3 regions of the Streptomyces sp. NPDC006602 genome follow, and region 3 is predicted to be linked to each of the others. Evidence: riboswitches for the same ligand, from Rfam matches in the RefSeq annotation. Region 3 holds a riboswitch; each other region holds the start of a gene.
What was found. Region 3 has a riboswitch for cyclic di-AMP ahead of ACFYO2_RS07975 (C40 family peptidase). Riboswitches for the same ligand answer to the same signal wherever they lie in the genome.

Region 1 (4,419 bases), on a different contig from region 3:
GTATGTGACCGTGATCCGCGATCGGCCCCGTCTACTTCACGCAGAGCGATGACCGATGTGCCGAATCCGTACCCGCGAGGGCGGTTGGGTGCTATGGGGCGCATATGTGCAAGATTCGGTCAGCCCGGGAGGCGGGCGAGAGGTGCCCTTGGGAAGGGGCGGTGTCGGGTGGCGCATGAGGCCGTGATTAGGCTCCGGCCTCATGGACGTACTCATCCATCTCTTCGTCGGCCTGCACATCGTCGGCATCGCCTCGCTGCTCGGCGGCTTCCTCAACCAGATGAAGGCGATGGGCCAGGGCACCGCCCGCTTCGTCCCGGCGATGCTGCACGGCGCGCTGACGATGCTGGTCACCGGCGTGATCCTGGTCGGCCTCAACCAGGCCGACGACCAGTCCGTCAACAACATCAAGATCGGCGTGAAGCTGGCCCTGCTGATCGTGATCCTTGGTCTCGTCTACGTCCAGCGGGACGAGGAGGCGGTGGACAAGCGGCTGTTCGGGCTGGTCGGCGCGCTGACCACGGCGAACATCTTCATCGCGGTGCTGTGGACGTGATCGCGGACCTGATCGCGGACTGATCTCGGACGTGCCGGCGACGTAGGCCGCCGGCACCGCCTCCGAGCGTCGTGTCAGGCCGGCCGCACGACGCTGTAGATCGACGACTCGCCGTCGTAGTAGATGGACTCCTCGCGGACGTACGCGCCCGGCTTCGGGGCGTGGATCATCATGCCGTTGCCGATGTAGAGGCCGACGTGGCTGATGTCGTCGTAGAAGAAGACCAGGTCGCCGGGCTGGGCGGCGGAGAGGGAGACCGTGGTGCCGGCGTTGACCTGGTCGTAGGTGACGCGCGGGATGTCGACGCCGGCGGCCTTCCAGGCGGCCTGGGTGAGGCCGGAGCAGTCGTAGGACTCGGGGCCGGTGGCGCCCCAGACGTACGGCTTGCCGATCTGGGCGCGGGCGAAGGCGAGGGCCTTCTCGGCCTTGGTGGCGTACGAGGAGTCCGTGGTGGACGAGTCGGTGGCGGTGGAGGAGGAAGAGCCTGAGGTGCCGCTGCTCGCCTCCTGCTGAGCCGCCGCCTCCTCCTGGGCCTTCTGCTCCGCCGCCTGCTGCCGCGCCAGCTCGGCCGCCTTGGCCGCGGCCTCCTGCTGTTTCTTCTGCTCGATCGCCGCGAGCCGGGCCTTTTCCTCGGCGGTCAGCTGCGACAGCAGCGCGCGGGCGTCGGCCAGCTTCTTCTGGACGGTGGCCTTGGAGGTCTTCAGGTCGCTCTGCGACTCGGTGAGCTTCTGAAGGCTCTGGGTGGCCTCCTGGCGCTTCGCCATCGTCGCGGACTGCTCGGTGACGTAGTCGTCGACCGCGCCCTTCTGACGATTGGTCAGCCGGCCCATCAGCTGGGACTGGTCGAAGTAGTCCTGCGGGGAGTCCGCGAGCAGGAAGGTCGCCGTGTCGGGGGCGGACGCGCCGGTCCGGTACTGGGCGGCGGCGAAGGAACCAAGTTCCTCCCGCGCCTCGTTGAGCCTCTGGGTGCGCTGGGCGACGTCGTCCAGGAGGGTGTCGACGCGCTTGCGCTGCTTGACGGTGTTTTCCTGGGCCGCGTTGTACTTGTCGGTGGCCGACTCGGCCTGCCGGTACAGGTCGTCGACTTTCTTCTCGACTTCTTCAAGGCTCGGTTTGTCGTCGGTCGACGGGGCGGCATTGGCCGTCTGGGACAGGAGGGCCACGGAGGTGAGGGCGGCCGTGGCCAGGGCAGGGGTCCGGATGCCTGCTACGCGCGTACCCGAAGGACGCGACTTGCGGTGCGACGCCAAGGGAGGCGACTCCTTCCACGTTCCGCCTACCGAGTTAGCTGTCGGGTTCGGGCGGGTGGTTAGGAAGGTTTGCCCTACGGCCCTTCCCTCGAAGGGAGTGCGAGCCGATTCACCCCAAGGTCGGTGGGTCCCCGGCTCCGGGCGCACGGCGGCGCGTCGGACTCGGCGGAGGCCGTGCGGCCCGGCGACGTTCGCCGGTGGGTGTCGTACGGCCTGCCCGGCACGGTAGCCAACAGGTGTGGCCCCTGTGAAGGTTGATGTTCGATATGCCCGATACATTTTCGTGACCTTGGGTCAGGGCGTGGCTTCTTGTGGTCGATCCGGAGTGATCTGCCACGACTTGGGCGTATTTTCGCTGGAGTGGCGACGTCCGCCCGCTTCGGGGCGCTAGCTTCCACCCCGGCGCGGTCCGGTGCCGTGACTGGGTGAGAGAGGCACGGCCATGAGGAAGCGCAGGACACTCGTCGCCACGGGAATCGCGACAGGAGCAGCACTCGCCGCCACCGCGGGCATCGCACCCGCCAGTGCCGACGGGGGGCAGACCTCGGGCAAACCCGTCGTCCGGGTGATCGCGACCGGCCTCGACAACCCGCGACAGCTCTCCTACGACGACGGCCAGCTGTACGTCGCCGAGGTCGGCCAGGGCGGCAAGAAGTGCATCGGGGAGGGATCCGAGGGCGAGACGTGCGTCGGCCTCACCTCACGCGCGTGTGGACGGTCGCCCCCTGGACCGGCAAGATCCTCGGCTGGAAGTCCGGCTTCGGCTCCATCGGTGGCCTGGCCCTCAACGACAAGGGCGACCTGTACGTCAGCCAGCTCTTCGCCGGCCAGGTGACGAAGGTCTCGCACGGCAAACGTACGAGCGTGAAGGTGCCGTCCCGGCGGGCGTGGCCGTCGACCCGTACGACGGCAAGGTCTACGTCTCGGCCTGGTCGATCGCCGACCGTGACGGCACGGTCCTGGAGGGCAGGAAGACGCCGGGCGGCCAGCTCTGGAAGATCCTCGCCTTCTGAGCCTTCTGAGCCTTCTGAACCATCGGAACAGGCGAAGTTCTTGGGGCGGCGGCGGGGTGTCAGTGGGGCGTCCTAGACTCGGAGAGCGATGAGCAGCCTCTTTGATGACAGCTTCCTGGCGAACCTCCAGGCCCCTCGGGCCCACGAGGAAGAACCACCGCCGCCCGACGACGATCACGTACCGGAGCCGGTTCCGGACGATCTGTTCGGCGGGAAGTTCGACGCGCCGCCGGACCGATGGGGGTCCCCCCGCTCGAGCGGAGCCGAGAGTGGGGGAGGGTACTACCGCGACGGCGCCCCCCGTCCGGTGGTGGACCCGGCCGCGCTCCTGGACGGGCTGAACGAGAACCAGCGTGCCGCGGTCGTGCACCACGGCACCCCGCTGCTCATCGTGGCCGGCGCCGGCTCCGGCAAGACCCGCGTGCTCACCCACCGGATCGCGTACCTGCTGGGCGAGCGGAACGTGCATCCGGGCCAGATCCTCGCGATCACCTTCACCAACAAGGCCGCGGGCGAGATGAAGGAGCGCGTCGAGCAGCTCGTCGGCCCGCGAGCGAACGCCATGTGGGTGATGACGTTCCACAGCGCGTGCGTGCGAATTCTGCGCCGGGAGTCGAAGAAGCTCGGCTTCACCTCCTCGTTCTCGATCTACGACGCGGCCGACAGCAAGCGCCTGATGGCCCTGGTCTGCCGCGACCTGGACCTCGACCCCAAGCGCTTCCCGCCGAAGTCCTTCAGCGCCAAGATCTCGAACCTGAAGAACGAGCTGATCGACGAGGAGGACTTCGCCGCCCAGGCCACCGACGGCTTCGAGAAGACCCTCGCGCAGGCCTACGCCATGTACCAGTCGCGACTGCGCGAGGCAAACGCCCTCGACTTCGACGACCTGATCATGACGACCGTCAACCTCCTGCGCGCGTTCCCGGACGTGGCCGAGCACTACCGCCGCCGCTTCCGGCACGTCCTCGTGGACGAGTACCAGGACACCAACCACGCCCAGTACGCCCTGGTCAGGGAACTCGTCGGCACCGCCGAGCACCCGGTGGACGTACCACCCAGCGAGTACGACCTGCAGCCCGCCGAACTGTGCGTCGTGGGCGACGCCGACCAGTCGATCTACGCCTTCCGCGGCGCGACCATCCGCAACATCCTCCAGTTCGAGGAGGACTACCCGGACGCGACGACGATCCTCCTGGAGCAGAACTACCGCTCCACGCAGACGATCCTCACCGTCGCCAACGCCGTCATCGAGCGCAACGAGTCCCGCCGCCCCAAGAACCTGTGGACCAACGCGGGCGCGGGCGCGCGCATCACCGGCTATGTCGCCGACACCGAGCACGACGAGGCGCAGTTCGTCGCCGACGAGATAGACCGCCTCACCGACGCGGGCGAGGCGAAGGCGGGAGACGTCGCCGTCTTCTACCGCACGAACGCCCAGTCCCGTGTCTTCGAAGAGGTCTTCATCCGCGTCGGCCTGCCCTACAAGGTCGTCGGCGGCGTCCGCTTCTACGAGCGCAAGGAGGTCCGGGACGTCCTGGCCTACCTGCGGGTGCTGGCCAACCCGGAGGACTCGGTGCCGCTGCGCCGGATCCTGAACGTC
Region 2 (4,419 bases), on a different contig from region 3:
TCACGGTGTTCCTCTTCCAGTTCGTCGCCATCTGGAACAACTTCCTGCTGCCGTACGTGATGCTGGCCGACGACACCAAGTTCCCGCTCACCCTCGGGCTCTACACGCTGCTCGCGCAGGGCGCCTCGCAGCCCGCCCTCTACACCCTGGTCATCACCGGATGTCTGCTGGCGATCATTCCGCTGATCGCGCTCTTCCTGGTGATCCAGCGGTTCTGGTCCCTGGACCTGCTGAGCGGCTCGGTCAAGGCCTGAGGCATCCGCCGTCTCCACCGTCACGAACGAGGAACATGACCACCAGCGCCAACGGACGCCGCCGACCGCCCACCATCCACGACGTGGCGCGGGAGGCCGGCGTGTCACGGGGCACCGTCTCCCGCTTCCTGAACGGCGGCCACTACGTGTCCCCGGCCGCCCGCCGGGCCGTCGAGGCCGCCATCAGGAAGACCGGGTACGTGGTCAACCGGCATGCACGCAGCCTCAGTACGGGACGTTCGGACTCGGTGGCCTTCCTGCTGACCGAGCCGCAGGAGAAGTTCTTCGAGGACCCCAACTTCAACGTACTGCTGCGGGGCTGCACCGAGCGCCTCGCGCAGCACGACATCCCGCTGCTGCTCATGCTGGCGGCGAGCGACGACGACCGGCGCCGGCTGACCCGGTACATCACCTCGGGCCACGTCGACGGCGTGCTGCTGGTCTCCAGCCACAGCGGGGACCCGGTCGCCGCCGAACTGCGCGACGCCGGCATCCCGTTGGTGGCCTGCGGCAAGCCGATGGGCCTCGGCTCCAAGGTGAGCTACGTGGCGGCCGACGACCGCGACGGTGCCCAGGAGATGGTCCGCCACCTCCTCGTCGGCGGCCGCCGACGCATCGGCATGATCACCGGGCCGCTCGACACCCCGGGCGGCACCGACCGCCTGGCGGGCTACCGCGATGTGCTGGCCGAGGCGGGCCTGCCCTACGACCCGGCCCTGGTGGTGGAGGGCGACTACCGCCGCACCGGCGGCGAGCAGGCCGCCCGGCGGCTGCTGGCGCAGGCCCCCGACATGGACGCGGTGTTCGTCGCCTCCGACCTCATGGCCCAGGGTGTCGTCAACTCCCTGCACCAGGCCGGGCGTTCGGTTCCCGATGACATCGCTGTCGGCGGCTTCGACGACTCGGCCGCGGCCACCGCCATCACGCCGGCCCTCACCACCATGCGCCAGCCCTACGACCGCATCAGCGCCGAGATGGTCCGCATGCTGCTCGCGCAGATCGCGGGGGAGGACACGGCGGGAGTGATTCTCCCGACGGAACTGGTCGTACGGGACTCCGCCTGAGCGTGCCGGCCGCCGTAACCGGAGCAGGCGTCAACGCATGTGAAGGCTGCAGCCGTCCGGTTCCCGTCGAGTCGATGCGGCGTTCCATCCGTATTCTCTGATCATGGCCGCTCCCACCGCATATTCACTCATCGCCACGGACCTGGACGGAACGCTGCTGCGAGCCGACGACACGCTGTCCGACCGGTCGCTCGCCGCGCTCGCGCGGGTGGCGGCGGCCGGGGCGCGGCATCTGGTGGTGACCGGCCGCCCGGCGCCCAGAGTGCGGCCGCTCCTCGACGACCTGGGCAGCACCGGCCTCGCGGTGTGCGGGCAGGGGGCGCAGGTGTACGACGCCGGCGCGGACCGGCTGCTGTGGTCGGTCACCCTGGACCGGGAGCTGGCCGAGACCGCCCTCGGCAAGATCGAGGCCGAGATCGGGCTGGTGTACGCGGCCGTCGACCAGGACGGCGTCGACGGGCTCACGCTCATCGAGCCGGGCTATCTGATGCCGCACCCGACCCTGCCCGCCGTACGGGTCGGGCGGCGCGACGACCTGTGGTGCGAGCCCATCAGCAAGGTGCTGCTGCGTCATCCCGACCTGTCCGACGACGAGTTGGCGGCGACGGCCCGTTCCGTGGTGGGTTCCCTCGCCACGGTCACCATGTCGGGACCCGGGACCGTCGAACTCCAGCCATGCGGCATCACCAAGGCGACGGGGCTCGCGCTCGCCGCCGACCATCTGGGACTCGGGCCCGAACACACCATCGCCTTCGGGGACATGCCCAACGACATCCCCATGTTCGACTGGGCCGACCACGGCGTCGCCATGGCCAACGCCCACCCCGAACTCAAGTCCGTGGCCGACGAGATCACCCTGTCCAACGAGGACGACGGCATCGCCGTCGTCCTCGAGAGACTGTTCCCCGTTGTTCCTCGGTACGCGCCTCAGTACACGACTCAGTACGCGCCGAAGACGTTGTCGATCGAACCGTAGCGCGCGGCGGCGTAGTTGCAGGCGGCGGTGATGTTCGCGACGGGGTTGTAGGGGTCCCACGAGGTGCCGTCCACGTGGTACGCCTGGAAGGTCGGGTCGATGGTCTGGAGCAGGCCCTTGGACGGGGTGCCCGCCGCCGCGTTGGAGTCCCAGTTGTTGATGGCCAGCGGGTTGCCGGACGACTCGCGCATGACGTTGCGGTAGATGCCGTCGTACGAGCCGGGGATGCCCTTCTGCGCCATGATGTCCAGCGATTCGCGGATCCAGCCGTCGAGGTTGTTCGCGTACGTCTTGGCGGAGGCCTGGGTGGCCTTGGCGACGGACTGGGCGGCCTTCTTGGTGGACGTCGAGGCCTTGTCGGCCGTCTTGCGGGACGTGCTCGCCTTCTTCGCCGTCCTGACCGTCAGCTCGAGACCCGGGTGGATCAGCCTCGGGTTGTCGCCGACGGCCTTGCGGTTGTCCTTGTAGAGCTGTCGCCAGCCGCCGGGGGTGTCGTACTTGTCCGCGATGCCGTAGAGCGTGTCGCCCTTGACCGCGGTGTACGTGATGGACTTGACCTGCGCGGCGGCCTGCGCGGCGGCGGGGGCCTTGGCCGGCTGTGCGGCGCTCGCGGTGGTCGCGCCCAGGACCGGGAGGGCGAGGGCGGCGACGCCTGTTCCGGCTGTGACGACGCCTCGGGTGAGCGGGCTGGTTCGGGTACGACGGTGCTTGCCTCGTGCGGCCATGGCGCTGTTCCTCTCCGGCGCCTACGAGGTGAGCTGTCGGGTTCGGGCGGGAGCTGCCCGGCCGTGCCGTGGGGACGGCGCGACTTAACCCCCAGCCGCACCGGCGTGATCTCCGGTGCGGCGACTTACCTGGGTCCCCCGCTCCTGCCGTGCGGTGTTGGTCGATGGGTGTCCTGTTGGGCGGCGGCAGGATTAGGCGTCCGCCCGACAGGCCCGGAACGTATGCGAGAGCACATGTCCGTAACAAGTGGCGGATTCACACATCACCCTGTTGACCTTGACCTGAGGCATATGGGGCGCTTGATCCTTTGCGGTTGCCAAGACTCAACTGGCGCACCGGGCAAGGCGAGGAGTGAGCCTGTGGCGGCGAGGCCGGAGGGCGGCGCGAGTGACCCAACTCACGTGTGTTCGCAAGGGTGTCAAATCGGGCAATGAGCCCAACTCATAGTCAACCGGCCGTCCGTGGGATCCGCTTCTCCCACGTCCGGTGAAAAACGACCTCGTCGCCGTCCGTGCAGATCACCTCGTTGGACGTGAGGAAGTCCGTCCCGTCACAGCCGAGCTCCGACCGGGTACGGACCGTCGCCCGCCAGGGGAGCTCCGGTCGGTGCAGCACGATCGTCCAGTCCGAGCGGGCCCGGGCCGACAAGGGGTCGGACTCGTTGATCGTGTACGTCTCCAGAGTGTCCTCGGTGAACTCCAGACCGTCGGGGTACACCCGGGTGCCGCCGTATCGCGGATCCACCTCCAGCCGCCACTCGCCCTTGGCCACATCGCGGACGACCAGCCGCTCGGGGCGGGGTTCGTCGAGCGTGACGGGGCTCCATCCGTCAGCGGCCACGCCGCGGGTCATGGCGAGGGGCTCGGACTGCTCGGGCTCCTCGAAGATGATGCCGGAGTCGGATTCCCTTGTCCTGACCGGGAGTTCGAGGAAGCAGCCCGCCGGGTCCAGGGTGAAGCCCGCCGCCGAGTCGGGCTGCGGCCAGATCCACGGCCAGTACGCGGAGGAGACGGCGAGCCGGACCCGGTGGCCGGCCGGGAAGGCGTGGCCGATGCCGTTCAGCTCGAACTCGACGTCCTGCGTGGTACCCGGCTCCCACGGCACGACCCGGTCCGGACCCTGCCGCGCCGACAGGTTCAGCACACCCCGGGTGACCAGGGTCGAGGAGCCGTCGGGGGCGACGTCACACACCCGGGCGATCACCTGGCCGCGCGGCACCTCGGAGGTCAGCCTGAGTCGTACCTTCGGCCGCCCCAACACCCAGGTCTCCTCGTCGGCTTCGAACTCGAACGACACCGACCGCGCGTCCTCCTCCCGCTGGTCGGGCGGCAGGTCGGTGTCGTTCCCGAGAGGGAGGAAGCGGCCGGCGTCGACGCCCGTGTGCTGCGGGGAGCGGACG
Region 3 (4,419 bases):
CGCCGAGGGGTGAGCCGTCGATGTTGCCCGACCTGCCACCGTTGCCGGCCCTGACGCGCGCCGAGGGCGAACTGATCGACCGTTACCTCGACGTGGTGGACCTGCTCGGCCGGATCAACCCGGCCCGCCACGGCGACACGTACCGCGGACTGCGGGCCGCGCAGGCGCTGGTCACCAAGGCGGCCGAGCTGCGGGACGCACTGGCGCTGATGCACCGTCGGGGCGAGACCGAGGTGCACGCCGACACGCTGGCGCGTGCGCTGCGCGTGCTGGACGGGGAGCGCCGCACGGCCCGCGTCACGCTGCCGCCGCCCACCGACAGTTGACGCACCCACAGCCGGTCCGGTCCGCCTCCTGATGGAGCGTCCGGACCGGCGCCGAAACGGACCAAACGGTGTACCACCTCTTGGCGTAGTCGCGCGTCCATTTTCAGGCCCGCTCAAGTTGCGCAACGCGCGTAGGCCCAGGGCGGAATGAGTCGTTCCGGTGCTGGTCGGGGGGCCCTCGGGCCCCTGGACGCCCTCTCGAACACGGGGGTGTCCACCCGAACGGGTGAGTGGTGAGTAACAACACAAACCATCGGTTCCGTTGGGATTTTCGGACATCCCTGAGCCAAGATCCCTGTCTGACGACAAGACCCCGTCACAACGGCGGGGCGATCCGGGCGGACGCCGAGTCCTGCCGCTGCCCGGATGACAGGTCGACAGAAGTGGATCGGCAGGAGTGGAGGACCCAAGCACGACGGGTCGCCGGAACGGTCACGCCATGACCGCGCCGAGCTGCCCTTGGGGTGAAGCCGCAGCAGCGGCCGGGCAACTTCGCCAGCCCGAATCCGACAGGTCATCCTTCACAGGCGGCTGACGAAGGGTTGCGCATGACTGCGCTCAATCGTGTCCCGTCGCTCATGGTCCGGGCCGGTACGGCCTCGGCCCTCACCCTCGCCGCGGTGGGCGGCTCCGTCGTGGTCCCGGGTGTCGCCTCCGACGCCGCGGCCGCCACGCCGGCGACGAAGGCACTTCAGATCGCCGCGTCCAAGAAGGGCTCCCCGTACAGGTACGGCGCCACCGGACCACGCCGGTTCGACTGCTCAGGGCTCACGCTGTACTCGTTCAAGAAGGCGGGCAAGAAGCTGCCTCGTACGGCGGCCCAGCAGTACAACAAGACGCACCACATCTCCTCGAAGAGCCGCAAGGCGGGAGACCTGGTGTTCTTCCACTCGGGGTCGAGCGTCTACCACGTCGGCATCTACGCCGGGAAGGGGAAGATCTGGCACGCCCCGAAGACCGGGGACGTGGTGCGACTGCAGAAGCTCTGGACCAAGAGCGTCTGGTACGGCCGGGTCAAGTGACCCACCCACCCTCGGGGGCGGCGGCGACCTGACCCGCCGCCGTCCCCTGTTGGGGCCCCGCGGGACGCGTGACACGGGCTGAGATGGTTACTCGTTCATCCATGGCCGACCACCGTCCCTGCACCGCACGCAACGAGACCCCGCTGGAGCGCGCCGACCGCAATTTCGGCGAACTGCTCCAGGAACTGCGCGTCACCCAGACCGGGGTGCAGATCCTCTTCGCGTTCCTGCTGACCCTCGCCTTCACGCCGCGCTTCCCGTCGCTCGACACGGTCCAGCGCACGACGTACGTCGTCACGCTGCTGCTGGCGGTCCTCGCGGCGGCGCTGTTCACCGCGCCCGCCGCCCTGCATCGCTCGCTCTTCCAGAAGGGCGCCAAGCCCCGCATAGTCCAGGTCTCCTCGCGGCTCGCCACCCTCGGCATGGGGGTGCTGGTGTTCGCGTTCACCGGGTCGGTGCTGCTCGTGGTGGACGTGACGACCGGCCGGGCCGGAGGGCTGGCCGCGGGCGGGGCGACCCTGCTGGTGTGCCTGGGCCTGTGGTGGCTGCTTCCCCGGCTGGTACGGCGGGCCGTACGGGCCGACGCGCACCGGACGGCCGTCAGGCCGCAGCCCACGGCGGTCCGAGGAGGAGTACCCCACCGAGACCTCTCGGCGCGCCGCCGGTGACCTCCTGACGCCCCTGGGGAGCACGCGGCCGGCGCCGTGAGCGCTACGGCTCCTGCTGGCCCGCCGCCGGCACCGGCTGGGCCGGCACCGTCCACGGCAGCTCGATGAAGACGGTCTTGCCCCCCTCGCGGGTGGGCCGGACTCTGAGCTTGCCGCCGCACTCCGCGGTCAGCCAGCGGATGATCACCATGCCGCGGCCGTTGTCCTGCTGGACGGCGGCGGGCAGTCGTTTCGGGAAGCGCGGGTGGCTGTCGGTGACACCGATGCGCAGGTGCTCGTCACGGTCGAGCGCGATGTCCACCGTGAAGGTGGGTGACTGCCCGAGGGTGTGCTGTACGGCGTTGGTGGCGAGTTCGGAGACGATGAGGCGGATGGTCTCGGCTACGTCCGTGTCCGCCGGCAGACCCCATTCCGCCAGAGCTGTGAGCACGTAGGAGCGGGCGGCGGAGACCGAGGCGGGAACGCTCGGCAGAGTGACGGATGATTCCAGGTGGTCTGCCATGACGACGTCGTCCCTTCCCCGCGGTACCGCAGTCCGACGCGAAGGCGGAGGTTCGAGTACGGTCCCGGACTGGTGCTTCGCGGCCAGAGTGCCATTACCGGGGCGGTCACGGGTGGCGATCCACCAAGATGTGCATATATCTGTCGCTCGAAGCGGTGAACTCTGCGACGGCAGACCGTATTTGGGTGCCTTGGTTGGAGTAAGGAGTAGCCCCATGCAGCACGGTCCCGCGGTGCGCCGCCGGAAGCTGGGCGCCGAACTGCGTGCGCTGCGCACCGGTGCGGGGCTCACGAGTGGTGAGGCGGCCCTGCTGGTGGGCTGGCACCAGTCGAAAGTGAGCCGGATCGAGACCGGCGCGAGCGGGGTGAAACCGGCCGATGTGCGGTTACTGCTCGACGCCTACGGGGTGCACGACTCCCAACTGCGCGAGCTGCTCCTGATGTTGGCGGGCTCCGGCGAGGGTGGCGGCCGCCACCACTGGTGGCAGGCGTACCGAGGTGTGCTGCCGCCGACCTACCGGGATTTCATCAGCCTGGAGTCGCAGGCCAGCGCGATGCGCACGCTGGAGACCTCGGTGGTGCCCGGCCTGCTGCAGACGGCGGAGTACGCCCGGGCGGTGACGAAGGCCGCGGTGGACGGGCTGGACGACGAGCGTCTCGACGCCCTGGTCGAAGTGCGCCTGGCCCGGCAGGACGTGCTGCGTTCGCATCCGCCGCTGGAGTTGAGCGCCGTTCTGGACGAGGCCGTGCTGCGGCGGGAGGTCGGCGGCCCCGACATCATGGCGCGGCAGCTGGCACGACTGGTCGAGGCGGTGCGGCTGCCCCAAGTGCGCCTGCAGGTACTGCCGTTCGCGGCCGGCGCGCACATCGGTGTCACCGGGCCTTTCGTTATCTTCTCATTTTCGCGCACATCTGATCTGGATGTGGTTGTTCTCGACCACTTGACGAGTAGCCTCTACCTCGAACGGAAAGAAGACCTCCAGGCTTACACCGAGGCCTTCAACGCCCTTCGGTTCCACGCCCTTTCGCCCGAGGACTCGTTGGACTACATCGCCGCTATAGGTGACGGCGCGTAAGGAGGCACCATGTCTGCCCTGCCTCGGCACGTACCTTCCAGTACCGATCTGCCCGGCCCGCGGTGGCTGCGCAGCAGTTACAGCACGGGAGCGAACAACTGCGTCGAGACCGCCCGGCTCGTGGCCGGACGCCCGGCCGGACTGCTCGCCGTGCGCGACTCGAAGAACCCGGCCGGACCCGCGCTGCTCTTCTCCCCCGAGAGCTGGGCGGGCTTCACGGCCGCGGTGCACCACATCTGACCGGTTCCGCCGTCGCGCGACGCACGGCCGTGGCACCCGCGAGAGAGCCTGAGGATGCGCGCCGTCCCGCGACTCACGGTCGCGTCTCGCCGATCACCCGTACAGCACGTTCGATCTGCCCGTCGGAGAGGTCCGCGCGGGCGGTCAGCCTCAGCCGGGAGACGCCGTCGGGCACGGAAGGAGGACGGAAGCAGCCCACGGCCAGCCCCTGCGCACGGCAGTCGGCCGCCCAGCGCACGGCCCCCTCCGGGGACGGTGCGCGCACGGAGACGACCGCGGCGTCCGGACGTACCGCCTCCAGACCCGCGGCGCTCAGGCGTGCGTACAGGTCGGCGGCGACCGCGCGCGCTCGCGCCGCCCGCTCCGGCTCGCGGCGCAGCAGGCCCAGGGCGGCCAGGGCCGCGCCCGCCGCCGCGGGGGCGAGGCCGGTGTCGAAGATGAACGTCCGGGCCGCGTTGACCAGGTGGTCGATCACCCGGGCGGGGCCGAGCACGGCACCGCCCTGGCTGCCGAGCGACTTGGACAGCGTGACCGTCACGACGACGTCGGCGGCGCCCGCGAGTCCCGCCGCGTGCGGGGCGCCGCG

Region 1: linked by a shared signal. The riboswitch ahead of ACFYO2_RS11960 (NlpC/P60 family protein) and the one ahead of ACFYO2_RS07975 (C40 family peptidase) in region 3 are both predicted to bind cyclic di-AMP.
Region 2: linked by a shared signal. The riboswitch ahead of ACFYO2_RS30755 (transglycosylase SLT domain-containing protein) and the one ahead of ACFYO2_RS07975 (C40 family peptidase) in region 3 are both predicted to bind cyclic di-AMP.

The regions. Positions count from the first base shown of each region.
Region 1 is NZ_JBIAHG010000003.1:698,356-702,774, reverse strand. Features, by position in the region: gene ACFYO2_RS11965 (hypothetical protein) at 203-556, shown strand; gene ACFYO2_RS11960 (NlpC/P60 family protein) at 631-1,806, opposite strand; cyclic di-AMP (ydaO/yuaA leader) riboswitch at 1,814-1,984, opposite strand; gene ACFYO2_RS11955 (hypothetical protein) at 2,694-2,819, shown strand; gene pcrA (DNA helicase PcrA) at 2,908-4,419, shown strand, end outside.
Region 2 is NZ_JBIAHG010000015.1:49,174-53,592, reverse strand. Features, by position in the region: gene ACFYO2_RS30770 (carbohydrate ABC transporter permease) at 1-254, shown strand, start outside; gene ACFYO2_RS30765 (LacI family DNA-binding transcriptional regulator) at 290-1,318, shown strand; gene ACFYO2_RS30760 (HAD family hydrolase) at 1,422-2,294, shown strand; gene ACFYO2_RS30755 (transglycosylase SLT domain-containing protein) at 2,258-3,019, opposite strand; cyclic di-AMP (ydaO/yuaA leader) riboswitch at 3,025-3,186, opposite strand; gene ACFYO2_RS30750 (CocE/NonD family hydrolase) at 3,468-4,419, opposite strand, start outside.
Region 3 is NZ_JBIAHG010000002.1:722,668-727,086, forward strand. Features, by position in the region: gene ACFYO2_RS07965 (ATP-dependent Clp protease proteolytic subunit) at 1-13, shown strand, start outside; gene ACFYO2_RS07970 (hypothetical protein) at 21-326, shown strand; cyclic di-AMP (ydaO/yuaA leader) riboswitch at 670-871, shown strand; gene ACFYO2_RS07975 (C40 family peptidase) at 875-1,348, shown strand; gene ACFYO2_RS07980 (DUF6328 family protein) at 1,450-2,016, shown strand; gene ACFYO2_RS07985 (ATP-binding protein) at 2,060-2,518, opposite strand; gene ACFYO2_RS07990 (helix-turn-helix domain-containing protein) at 2,733-3,593, shown strand; gene ACFYO2_RS07995 (DUF397 domain-containing protein) at 3,603-3,833, shown strand; gene ACFYO2_RS08000 (8-amino-7-oxononanoate synthase) at 3,907-4,419, opposite strand, start outside.